DNA from 2 places in the Streptomyces sp. DSM 40868 genome. Region 1 is predicted to be linked to the other one. Evidence: riboswitches for the same ligand, from Rfam matches in the RefSeq annotation. Region 1 holds a riboswitch; the other holds the start of a gene.
The links. A riboswitch is a leader RNA that binds a small molecule or an ion and turns the genes downstream of it on or off. The one in region 1 is predicted to bind ZMP and ZTP.
Positions count from the first base shown of each region.

Region 2: it holds a riboswitch for ZMP and ZTP, as region 1 does, so the genes downstream of both, HB370_RS24730 (glycine hydroxymethyltransferase) here and HB370_RS35880 (bifunctional 5,10-methylenetetrahydrofolate dehydrogenase/5,10-methenyltetrahydrofolate cyclohydrolase) in region 1, are expected to answer to the same signal.

Region 1 is NZ_CP050504.1:7,980,804-7,986,639, reverse strand. Features, by position in the region: gene HB370_RS35910 (aminotransferase class I/II-fold pyridoxal phosphate-dependent enzyme) at 1-521, shown strand, start outside; gene HB370_RS35905 (SDR family oxidoreductase) at 541-1,455, opposite strand; gene HB370_RS35900 (MBL fold metallo-hydrolase) at 1,547-2,176, opposite strand; gene HB370_RS35895 (S-(hydroxymethyl)mycothiol dehydrogenase) at 2,176-3,264, opposite strand; gene HB370_RS35890 (hypothetical protein) at 3,389-3,703, opposite strand; gene HB370_RS35885 (nuclear transport factor 2 family protein) at 3,878-4,243, shown strand; ZMP/ZTP riboswitch at 4,304-4,384, shown strand; partial or broken gene HB370_RS35880 (bifunctional 5,10-methylenetetrahydrofolate dehydrogenase/5,10-methenyltetrahydrofolate cyclohydrolase) at 4,411-5,268, shown strand; gene shc (squalene--hopene cyclase) at 5,688-5,836, shown strand, end outside.
Region 2 is NZ_CP050504.1:5,393,267-5,399,102, reverse strand. Features, by position in the region: gene HB370_RS24740 (2'-5' RNA ligase family protein) at 1-324, opposite strand, end outside; gene trpS (tryptophan--tRNA ligase) at 473-1,486, opposite strand; gene HB370_RS24730 (glycine hydroxymethyltransferase) at 1,588-3,042, opposite strand; ZMP/ZTP riboswitch at 3,076-3,164, opposite strand; gene rocD (ornithine--oxo-acid transaminase) at 3,261-4,478, shown strand; gene HB370_RS24720 (nuclear transport factor 2 family protein) at 4,479-4,940, opposite strand; gene HB370_RS24715 (TetR/AcrR family transcriptional regulator) at 5,046-5,618, shown strand; gene HB370_RS24710 (glutathionylspermidine synthase family protein) at 5,615-5,836, opposite strand, start outside.

The sequences.
Region 1 (5,836 bases):
ACAAGTGGCTGAACGTGCCCTATGACGCGGCCGTTCAGTTCACCCGGCACCGCGATCTGCAGGTGGCGGTGTTCCACAACGCCTCGCCGTATCTGGGACTGCCCGCGGGCGAGCCCGAGTTCCTGCATCTGACCCCGGAGAACTCGCGCCGGCTGCGCGCCCTGCCGGCCTGGTTCTCGCTCGTGGCCTACGGCCGGGCCGGGCACCGGGAGATCGTGGAGCGCAATGTGACGCTGGCCCGCCGGCTCGGCGCGGGGATCGAGGCGCTGCCGGGTCTGCGCCTACTCGCCCCGGTGCGGCTCAACGTCGTCTGCTTCACCCTCGCCGAGGATCCGTCCGAGGAGCGGGTGGCGCGGCTGGCCCGGGCGGTCGCCGCGTCCGGGGAGGCGTTCCTGACGCCGACGGTGTACGACGGGGTGCCCGGGCTGCGCGCGGCGTTCAGCAACTGGCGGACCACCGAGGCGGACACCGACCGGGTGCTGCGGGTTCTGGCCGACTCGGCCTGTCGAGACGTCAACTAGTGTGCGTTCGCACCTTGGTTCACCGGTACCCGGTGACGTCCGCCGGTCTGCCCGCGTCCTGCACCTCGGTCAGGTAACGCCAGGCGTCCGGGCGGCTGCCGTCGAGGTCGGTGAAGCCGTACACCTGTGCCAGGCCGCCGCTGGAGAGGGACTGCCCGTTGAACCGGGCGACGTCCGGGTCGGCGGCCAGGGCGGCGACGGCCCGGCCGGTGAAGCGCGGGGTCTCGGAGATGGCGAAGTGCGGTTCGCGTGCCAGGGCGTCCCGCCAGTTCTCCTCGCGCACGCCGAAGGTGTCGAGCATGATCTCCGAGCGCATCCAGCCCGGTGTCAGGGCCACCGCCGTCGCGCCGCGCGGCCCGAGTTCGTGCCCCAGGGCGAAGGCCATGCGCAGGACGGACGCCTTGGCGAGGTCGTAGAAGAAGTTCACGCGGTAGGTGTCGCGGTTGTACTCGGCGGTGCCGTCGGTGACCTCCACGACCAGGCCGCCGGGCCGGCGCAGCAGCAGCGGCAGCGCGTAGTGGCTGGTGACGGCGTGGGTCTCGACGGCGAGGCGGAGCAGCCGCAGCCCGCCCGCGAGATCGTGCTCCCACACGGGGGTGTCCCACTGGAAGAGGTTCTCCCCGCCCCAGATGTCGTTGACGAGGACGTCGAGGCGGCCCCGTTCCCCCGCGATCCGGTCCACCAGGTGCCGTACGGCCGAGTGGTCGAGGTGGTCGGCCGCCACGGCGATGCCCCGGCCGCCGGCCTCGGTGACGAGGTCGGCGGTGTCCTCGATGGTCTCGGGGCGGTCGTACTCCGAGCGGCGGGCGCGGGTGCTGCGGCCGGTGACGTACACGGTGGCGCCGGCCGCGCCGAGTTCCACGGCGATGCCCCGGCCCGCGCCCCTTGTCGCCCCGGCGACCAGCGCCACCTTGCCGTCCAGCGGTCCTGTCATGTCCTGCCTCCCGTGGGCCGTGCCTGCTGTGCCCTGCCACTCTCACGGGAATACCGGACATCTTCTGTCGGTGTTTCGGGGGCGTCCGCGATCAGTGCCCGCGGTCGATCCACTCCTGGAGGTGCGGGGCCTCCGCGCCGATGGTGGTGGCGTCGCCGTGTCCGGTGAGGACCTTGGTCTCGGCCGGCAGGGTGAGGAGGCGGTCGCGGACGGAGTCGATGATGGTCGGGAAGTGGGAGAAGGAGCGCCCGGTCGCGCCGGGGCCGCCCTGGAAGAGGGTGTCGCCGGTGAACACGGTGCCGAGACCGGGGTCGTACAGGCAGACGGCGCCCGGGGCGTGTCCGGGGGTGTGCAGGACGGTGAGGTCGGCGCCGGCGGCCTCGATGACCTGGCCGTCGAGGAGGTGCCGGTCGGGTTCGCGGTCCGGGTGGGTCTGCCGCCACAGCGGCAGGTCGTCGCGGTGCAGCCAGATCGTGGCGCCGGTCAGGTCGGCGAGGCGCGGGGCCGCGTTGACGTGGTCGTTGTGGGCGTGCGTGCACACGATGGCGGTCAGCCGGCGGTCGCCGACGGCGCGGGCGATGGCCTCGGCGTCGTGGGCGGCGTCGATGACGATCACCTCCCGGTCGTCACCGACGAGCCACACGTTGTTCTCCACGTCCCAGGTGCCGCCGTCCAGGGTGAACTGGCCGCTGGTGACGAGGCGTTCGATCCGCGCGGTCATCACAGCACCACCACCGAGCGCAGTACGTCGCCGTGGTGCATCCGCTCGAACGCCTGCTCCACCTGGCCGAGTCCGACGGTCTCGGTGACGAACGCGTCGAGCGGCAGGCGGCCTTGCAGGTGCAGGTCGATCAGCATCGGGAAGTCACGGCTGGGCAGGCAGTCGCCGTACCAGCTCGACTTCAGGGCGCCGCCGCGGCCGAAGACGTCCAGCAGGGGCAGTTCGAGCTTCATGTCGGGGGTGGGGACACCGACGAGGACGACGGTGCCGGCCAGGTCGCGGGCGTAGAAGGCCTGCCGGTAGGTCTCGGGGCGGCCGACGGCCTCGATGACGACGTCGGCGCCGAAGCCGCCGGTCAGCTCGCGGATCGCCTCGACCGGGTCGGTCTCCTTGGAGTTGACGGTGTGGGTGGCGCCCAGGGTGCGGGCCTTGGCCAGCTTGCGGTCGTCGATGTCCACGGCGATGACGCGGGCCGCGCCGGCCAGGTTCGCCCCGGCGATGGCCGCGCCGCCGACACCGCCGCAGCCGATGACCGCGACCGAGTCGCCGCGGCCGACGCCGCCGGTGTTGATCGCGGCGCCGATGCCGGCCATCACCCCGCAGCCGAGGAGGCCCGCGACCGCCGGGGAGACGGCCGGGTCGACCTTGGTGCACTGGCCGGCCGCGACGAGCGTCTTCTCGGCGAAGGCGCCGATGCCGAGCGCCGGGGACAGCTCCTGGCCGGTGGCGGCGAGGGTCATCTTCTGCCGGGCGTTGTGGGTGTTGAAGCAGTACCAGGGCCGGCCGCGCAGACAGGCCCGGCACTGCCCGCACACCGCACGCCAGTTGAGGATGACGAAGTCCCCGGGCGCGACGTCGGTGACGCCCTCGCCGACCGACTCCACGACGCCGGCGGCCTCGTGGCCGAGCAGGAAGGGGAAGTCGTCGGAGATGCCGCCCTGCTTGTAGTGCAGATCGGTGTGGCAGACCCCGCAGGCCTGGACGCGTACGACGGCTTCGCCGGGCCCCGGGTCCGGCACCACGATCGTCTCGACCCGCACGGGCTCGTTCCTGCCCGGTGCGATCACGCCGCGTACTTCCTGCGCCATGGCCTGTCCCTTCATCGAATGCCTTCGCCGACGACCCTACGACGCGACCGGTCGGCAGCGGGAAGGATCACGTACATGATCGCGGATCTTTCCGGCCGCCGTCGGCCGCGGCGCGGGGCGGGGGTCAGCGCAGGCGGACGGGGACGGCGTTCACCAGGCCGAGCAGGGGCGCCGCGGGGGCGATGACCTGCTCCACCTGGCGCAGTTGGTTCAGTTCCCGCAGGTGCTTCAGCTCCCCCACCTGCTCGCTGACCTTCGGCACCCGGTCGCGGTGCGGGGCCGGAATGTCACCGGCGGTGAGCGAGTCCAGCGTGGAGAGTGCGGCGAGCTTTCCGACGACGGGGGCGCCGGTGCCCGCCGCGTCCGCCTGGGGTGCGGCGATGCCGGCGATCCCGGCGGCCAGACCGACGGCGGCGGCGATGCGACGTGTTGAGATCATGCCCTCCGCAACGCCCCGGCGCCCCGGCCGGACACGGGTGGCGGGGCGGGCTCACCCGTGAGGCGGACCGCGGTGTCCGCGCTTGCCGGGGCCGCCGGGGCGGAGGAGTCTCGTCAGGGGGGACCCGTGGCGGTCCGCCCACGGGCGGGCCGCGGGCGCCTGAAGGAGGTCACCATGGGCAGCGCGACGGGCTCCGCTTTCGACGCCGGGACACTGCGCCGGGGCATAGAGGGCAACACCGGCAACACCCTTCTGTCGCTGTACGCGGACGACGCGCGGATCCGCATCGTCGACCGTGTCCACCAGCCCAGTCGTCCCACGGAGCTGCACGGCCGGGTCGAGATCGCCGAGTTGCTGGACGACATCTACCGCCGCGACATGACGCACAAGCTGGAGCAGTGCGTCATCCAGGGCGACCACGCCGCCTACAGCGAGTCCTGCGAGTACGCGGACGGCACCCGGGTGCTGGCCGAGTCGATGCTCACGCTGCGGGACGGCAAGATCGCCGATCAGCTGATCATCCAGGTGTGGGACGAGTAGCCCCGGCCCGGAGGGAAAGGCAAGGTGGTCCGAAGGTCGTACGCACGCTCGGTTACGCTGTACGCGGGCCGTGACTGGCGCTGAGGTGGAGAACCACCGGGGAGCGGCCCGCGAGGTCAGCCGCGCGCCTGGGCGAGAAGAGTCGATCCGCTCCAGGAGTGTGCAGCATGACCCAGCCCCAGGCCGCCCGTCTGATGGACGGCACCGCGCTCGCCCGCCGCATCGTGGAGGACACCGCGCGGCGGGCCGCCGAACTCACCGAGCGCACCGGCACCGCGCCGTGTCTCGCGACCGTGCTGGTCGGCGAGGACCCGGCGTCGGTGACCTACGTCCGCATGAAGCAGAACCGCTGCCGCAAGGCCGGCATCACCTCCCGGCACGTCGCCCTCGCCGCCACCACCACGACGGACGAACTCGTCGGCACGCTGCGGGAGTTGTCGGCCGACCCGGGGGTGCACGGGATCCTGCTCCAGCACCCGGTGGGCGACCACATCGACGAGCGGGCCGCGTTCGAGGCGATCGCGCCGGAGAAGGACGTGGACGGTGTCACCTTCGCCTCGTTCGCCACGATGAGCTTCGGGCTGCCGGGCTTCGTCTCCTGCACGCCGGGCGGCATCGTACGGCTGCTGGACGAGTAAGGTGTCGACCCGGCCGGGAAGCGGGCCGTGGTGGTGGGCCGCAGTGCGATCCTCGGCAAGCCGGTGGGCATGCTGCTGCTGGCGCGGGACGCCACCGTGACGTACTGCCACTCGCGCACCCGGGACCTGTCGGCGGCGGTCCGCGAGGCCGACATCGTGGTGGCCGCGGTGGGCCGGCCCCGGCTGATCCGCGGGCAGGACATCAAGCCGGGCGCGGTCGTGATCGACGCGGGCTACAACCCCGGGAACGTCGGCGACGTCGACTTCGACTCGGCCGTGGAACGCGCCTCGCTGATCACGCCGGTTCCGGGCGGGGTGGGCCCGATGACGATCGCCACACTGCTGGAACAGACGGTGACGGCGGCGGGCCGGCAGCTCGGCGTCTGAGTGTGCCGTCCCGGGACGTCGGTCACAGGCGCGCCGGGGACTTGAGCGGATGAGGGCCTTCTGGGTCCGGTGTGGATCGCGGCATCCACGACCGGTACTCAGGAGGCCCTCGTGTCCCACCACCGTGTTGCCGGCCCGGCCCGGCGCCGGCGCGGGTGGGGGTACGTACGGAGTGAGCGGAGTCGTGCGAGGCGTGCCGGGGGCGCACAGCGCGACGGCGCGTCCGGTGGCGGACGGCGTGACCCTTCACGCCCGCACCGTGCACTCGAATGCAGGATGTGATGGCCGAAAAGATCCGGAAGGATCGATGCCGCCCCGGCGAGACGACGACTCGGTGGTTCAGCGACCGTCATCGTCGTGGAATTTCAGATCATCTGCGCAACGCGGGGCATTCACGGATTCGGTGGTCTAGGAGTGCCATGACGATGTCGGCTGGCGGTGTGCCGCACGCGAAAGGCCCTGTCGTCGCGGGAGACGCCGGGGTGACGTTCGCCTTCCCCGCGTCCGGCCCGGCGGAGGAGGCGGCCCGCGGTGCGGTGGTGCGGGCCGCGAACCACCTGCTGGCCCG
Region 2 (5,836 bases), 2.6 Mb from region 1:
GGACGCGTCCCGGATCCGCTGCTGGAGCCGGGTGCACGCCTCGGCACCCGCCACCACGCGGACGTAGACCACCGGTGACAGCGGGCGGAAGGTGCCGGTGCCGGACAGCCGCATCGGGAACGGCCGGCCCGCCGCGGCGACCTCGGTCAGGTGCGCGTCGACCGCGGGCAGGTCGGCCTCGTCCACCTCGGTCGGCGGCAGCAGTGTGACGTGGGTGGGGATGCCATGAGCCGCGGCGTCGCCGAAGCCCGCGCGCCGCTCCTGGAGCAGGCTGCCGTGAGGCTCCGGGACCGCGATCGACACGCCGATCGTTACGGTCCCCACGTCGTCTCCTGTCGTCGCGTCTGTCGTCGTCTCGGCCGACTGGGCCCGGCCGTTGGCATCGACTGTACGGCCACGGGTGCCCCGTGGGCAGGCGCAGCGGAAGTGATGTGCAGCGCTCTGCCCGCGCGGGCCCGTGCGGTCGTACGCCTCAGTGCTTGGCCGGGAGGAAGCCCACGCGGTCGTACGCCTGCGCGAGGGTCTCGGCGGCGACGGTCCGCGCCTTCTCGGCGCCCTTGGCGAGGATCGAGTCCAGCGTCTCGGCGTCGTCCAGGTACTGGTGGGTGCGCTCGCGGAACGGGGTGACGAAGTCGACCATGACCTCGGCCAGGTCGGTCTTGAGCGCGCCGTACATCTTGCCCTCGTACTCCCGCTCCAGCTCGGCGACGGTCTTGCCGGTGAGCGTGGAGTAGATGGTGAGGAGGTTGGAGACGCCCGGCTTGTTCTCGGTGTCGTAGCGGATCACCGTGTCGGTGTCGGTGACGGCGCTCTTCACCTTCTTGGCCGTGGTCTTCGGCTCGTCCAGGAGGTTGATCAGGCCCTTCGGCGTGGACGCCGACTTGCTCATCTTGACCGTCGGGTCCTGGAGGTCGTAGATCTTCGCCGTCTCCTTGAGGATGTACGGCTTCGGGATCGTGAAGGTGTCGCCGAAGCGGCCGTTGAAGCGCTCGGCGAGGTCCCGGGTCAGCTCGATGTGCTGGCGCTGGTCCTCGCCGACCGGCACCTCGTGGGCCTGGTACAGCAGGATGTCCGCGACCTGGAGGATCGGGTAGGTGAACAGGCCGACGGAGGCCCGGTCGGCGCCCTGCTTGGCGGACTTGTCCTTGAACTGGGTCATGCGGGACGCCTCGCCGAAGCCGGTGAGGCAGTTCATGACCCAGGCGAGCTGGGCGTGCTCGGGGACGTGGCTCTGCACGAAGAGGGTGCAGCGGTCGGGGTCCAGGCCCGCGGCCAGCAGCTGGGCCGCGGCCAGGCGGGTGTTGGCGCGCAGTTCCGCCGGGTCCTGCGGGACCGTGATCGCGTGCAGGTCGACCACCATGTAGAAGGCGTCGTGGGACTCCTGGAGGGCCACCCACTGGCGGACGGCGCCGAGGTAGTTGCCGAGGTGGAACGAGCCAGCGGTGGGCTGAATACCGGAGAGCACGCGAGGTCGGTCTGAAGCCATACCCCTCATTGTCGCAGAGAGACGGGGTGGTTCGGTGTGTGGGGAACTGCGGGCCGGTGGGGGCCGGTCGCGCAGTTCCCCGCGCCCCTTTCAGGGGCGGTTCAGCCGAGGTCTACTTCCGGGTAGAGGGGGAAGCCCGCCACCAGGTCCGTGGCGCGGTGGGCGATCTCGTCGGCGGTCTTCTCGTCCAGGACGTGGCTCGCCTTGGACGGGGCGCCGGACTTGGTGGTGCCCGGCTCGGTGGCGGTCAGGACGCGGTCGATCAGGGCCGCGACCTCGTCCATCTCCGCCGTGCCGAGGCCGCGGGTGGTCAGCGCCGGGGTGCCGACGCGGATGCCGGAGGTGTACCAGGCGCCGTTCGGGTCGGCCGGGATGGCGTTGCGGTTGGTGACGATGCCCGAGTCGAGCAGGGCGGCCTCGGCCTGGCGGCCGGTGAGGCCGTAGGAGGTGGCGACGTCGATCAGGTTGAGGTGGTTGTCGGTGCCGCCGGTGACCAGGGTGGCGCCGCGGCGCATCAGGCCCTCGGCGAGGGCGCGGGAGTTGTCGACGATGCGCTGGGCGTAGTCCTGGAAGGCGGGCTGCCGGGCCTCGGCGAGGGCGACGGCCTTGGCGGCCATGACGTGCGGGAGCGGGCCGCCGAGGACCATCGGGCAGCCGCGGTCCACCTGGTCCTTGAGGGAGTCGTCGCACAGCACCATGCCGCCGCGCGGGCCGCGCAGCGACTTGTGGGTGGTGGTGGTGACGATCTGGGCGTGCGGGACCGGGTCGAAGTCGCCGGTGAGCACCTTGCCGGCGACCAGTCCGGCGAAGTGCGCCATGTCGACCATGAGGGTGGCGCCGACCTCGTCGGCGATCTCGCGCATGATCCGGAAGTTCACCAGCCGGGGGTACGCGGAGTAGCCCGCGACGATGATCAGCGGCTTGAACTCGCGGGCCTGGGCGCGCAGGGCGTCGTAGTCGATCAGGCCGGTGGCCGGGTCGGTGCCGTAGGAGCGCTGGTCGAACATCTTGCCGGAGATGTTCGGGCGGAAGCCGTGGGTGAGGTGGCCGCCGGCGTCCAGGGACATGCCGAGCATGCGCTGGTTGCCGAAGGCCTGGCGCAGTTCGGCCCAGTCGGCGTCGGTGAGGTCGTTGATCTGGCGGGCGCCGGCCTTCTCCAGGAAGGGCGCCTCGACGCGGTCGGCGAGGACGGCCCAGAAGGCGACGAGGTTGGCGTCGATGCCGGAGTGCGGCTGGACGTAGGCGTGGCGGGCGCCGAAGAGTTCGCGGGCGTGTTCGGCGGCGAGGGCCTCGACGGTGTCGACGTTGCGGCAGCCGGCGTAGAAGCGGCGGCCGACGGTGCCCTCGGCGTACTTGTCGCTGAACCAGTTGCCCATCGCGAGCAGGGTCGCCGGGGAGGCGTAGTTCTCGGACGCGATCAGCTTGAGCATCCCGCGCTGGTCGGCGACCTCCTGGCCGATGGCGTCGGCGACGCGCGGCTCGACGGCGCGGATGACGTCGAGGGCGGCGCGGAAGGCGGTGGACTCGGTGGAGAGGGGGGCGGCGTTCTCGGGCATCGGGGACCTCCGGACGGTGTGCGTACAGCGTTCACGTTCGGCCCAGGCGCACGGCACTCATACCGCTCGGGCCGCTCCCTGATGGTCCGTCCCATCCCAGCGCGCCAGTCACGGCCCGGGTGCCAGCCTACCGGGCGCGCCGCGCGGGGAAGATCCCGCGTCCACCATGCGAGCGGGGTTAAGAAGGAGGTCATCGTCGTATCCGGGCCGATCCGGGAGTGTCCGTGACCGCTGCCGCAGAAGACCTCATCGCCCTCGCCGACGCGCACTGCGCGCCCACCTACGATCCGCTGCCGGTCGTGCTCGCCACCGGTGAGGGGGCGTGGCTGACGGATGTGGCGGGGCGGCGGTACCTGGACCTGCTGGCCGGTTACTCGGCGCTGAACTTCGGGCACGGCCATCCCCGGCTGGTCGAGGCGGCCCGGCGGCAGCTCGAGCGGCTGACGCTGACCTCCCGCGCCTTCCACCACGACCGGTTCGCGGCGTTCTGCGCCGAGCTGGCGGAGTTGTGCGGGATGGAGATGGTGCTGCCGGCGAACACCGGCGCGGAGGCGGTGGAGGGCGCGATCAAGACGGCCCGGAAGTGGGGCTACCGGGTGAAGGGGGTGCCCGCGGAGATGGCGAAGATCGTCGTGGCGGGAGGCAACTTCCACGGCCGTACGACGACCGTCATCAGCTTCTCCACGGATCCGGAGGCGCGGGCGGACTTCGGGCCGTACACGCCGGGGTTCGAGATCGTGCCGTACGGCGACCTGACCGCGCTGCGGGGGGCGCTGACGGAGAACACGGTGGCGGTGCTGCTGGAGCCGGTGCAGGGCGAGTCGGGGGTGATCGTGCCGCCGGCCGGTTATCTCGCGGGGGTGCGGGAGCTGTCCCGGGAGCGGAACGTGCTCTTCGTCGCCGACGAGGTCCAGTCGGGGCTGGGCCGGACCGGGCGGACCTTCGCGTGCGAGAACGAGGGGGTCGTGCCGGATGTGTACGTGCTGGGCAAGGCGCTGGGCGGCGGGATCGTGCCGGTGTCGGCGGTGGTGTCGAGCGCGGCGGTGCTCGGGGTGTTCCGGCCGGGTGAGCACGGGTCGACGTTCGGCGGGAATCCGCTGGCCTGCGCGGTGGCGCTGGAGGTGATCGCGATGCTGCGGACCGGGGAGTACCAGGAGCGGGCGGCGCGGCTGGGCGAGCGGCTGCACCGGCGGCTGGGCGAGCTGGCCGGGACGGGCCGGGTGACGGCGGTGCGCGGGCGGGGGCTGTGGGCCGGGGTGGACATCGCTCCCGCGGTGGGCACCGGGCGGGAGGTCGCCGAGCGGCTGCTGGCCCGTGGGGTCCTGGTCAAGGAGACCCACGGGGCGACGATCCGCATCGCGCCGCCGCTGGTGATCGGCGAGGACGATCTCGACTGGGGCGTGGAGCAGTTGCGGGCGGTGCTGCTCGGCGCCTGATCAGCGCAGGGGGAAGTCGGTGCCGTGCTCGTCCGCGGGCCGGGGTCCGAGGATGCGCCGGCCGGATTCCTCGATGGCCACGTCGTTGATGCTCGCCTCGCGGCGGCGCATCAGTCCGTACTCGTCGAACTCCCACAGTTCGTTGCCGTAGGAGCGCCACCACTGCCCGTCGGGGTCGCGGCTCTCGTACTGGAAGCGGACGGCGATGCGGTTGTCGTGGAAGCTCCACAGGCTCTTGCGCAGCGCGTAGTCCAGTTCGCGGCGCCACTTGTCGGTGAGGAAGGCGACGATCTCCTCCCGGCCGGTGAGGAACCGGTCGCGGTTGCGCCAGACGGAGTCCTCGGTGTAGGCGAGGGCCACCCGGTGGGGGTCGCGGGTGTTCCAGGCGTCCTCGGCCGCCTGGACCTTCTGCCGGGCGGTCTCCAGGGTGAACGGCGGGTAGGGCGGGCGGGCTTCGGGCACGGCGGTCTCCTCGGGCCGGGGCGGGTCGAGAACGATCGTTCTCCATCGCTGCGGCTAAGGTAGAGAACGACCGTTCTCGACGTCAAGGAGCCACGAGGAGCCCGGATGCCCGCCCCCGCCACCGAGGAACGCGACCGCCTGGACCGCGAGACCCTGCTGGAGACCGCCGAGGCGCTCTTCTACGCGCACGGCATCCAGGCGGTCGGCATGGACCGGGTCCGGGAGGCGTCCGGGCTGCCCCTGAAGCGGATCTACCGGCTGTTCGCCACCAAGGAGGACCTGGTCGTCGCCGTGCTCCGGCGGCGCGACCGGCGCTGGCGGGAGAGCCTGGCCGCGCACGTGGAGCGCGTCGCCGACCCGCGCGAGAGGGTGCTGGCGGTCTTCGACTGGCTCGCCGCGTGGTTCGCCGAACCCGGCTTCCGCGGCTGCGCCTGGATCAACGCCCACGGGGAGCTGGGCGCGACCTCGGAGGCGGTCCTGACCGAGGTCCGCGCCCACAAACGCGCCTTCCACGACCAGTTGTCGGGCTGGGTCCGGGCCACGGGACTCCCGCTCACCGAACCCGTGTACCTGCTGGCCGAGGGGGCCATCGTCACGGCGGGCATCACGGGCGACCCGTCCGCGGCCGGGCACGCACGGGAGGCGGTGGAGGCGTTGCTCGCCGGCGCGGCCGCCTAGAGGATCACGTGCGGCAGGAAGCGGGCGTACTCGTCGGTGATCAGGCCGGTGGATTCGCGGATGCCGAGGCCCGCCGGTTCGCCGGCGACGACCCAGGTGCCGAGGACGACGTGGTTGCCGTCGAAGGCGGGGAGGGGGGCCAGCTGCTGGCAGCAGCAGGGGTCCTCGCGGGGGGCCGGCGGGGTGCCGGGCTCGTGGACGGTGATGCCGGCGCCCTC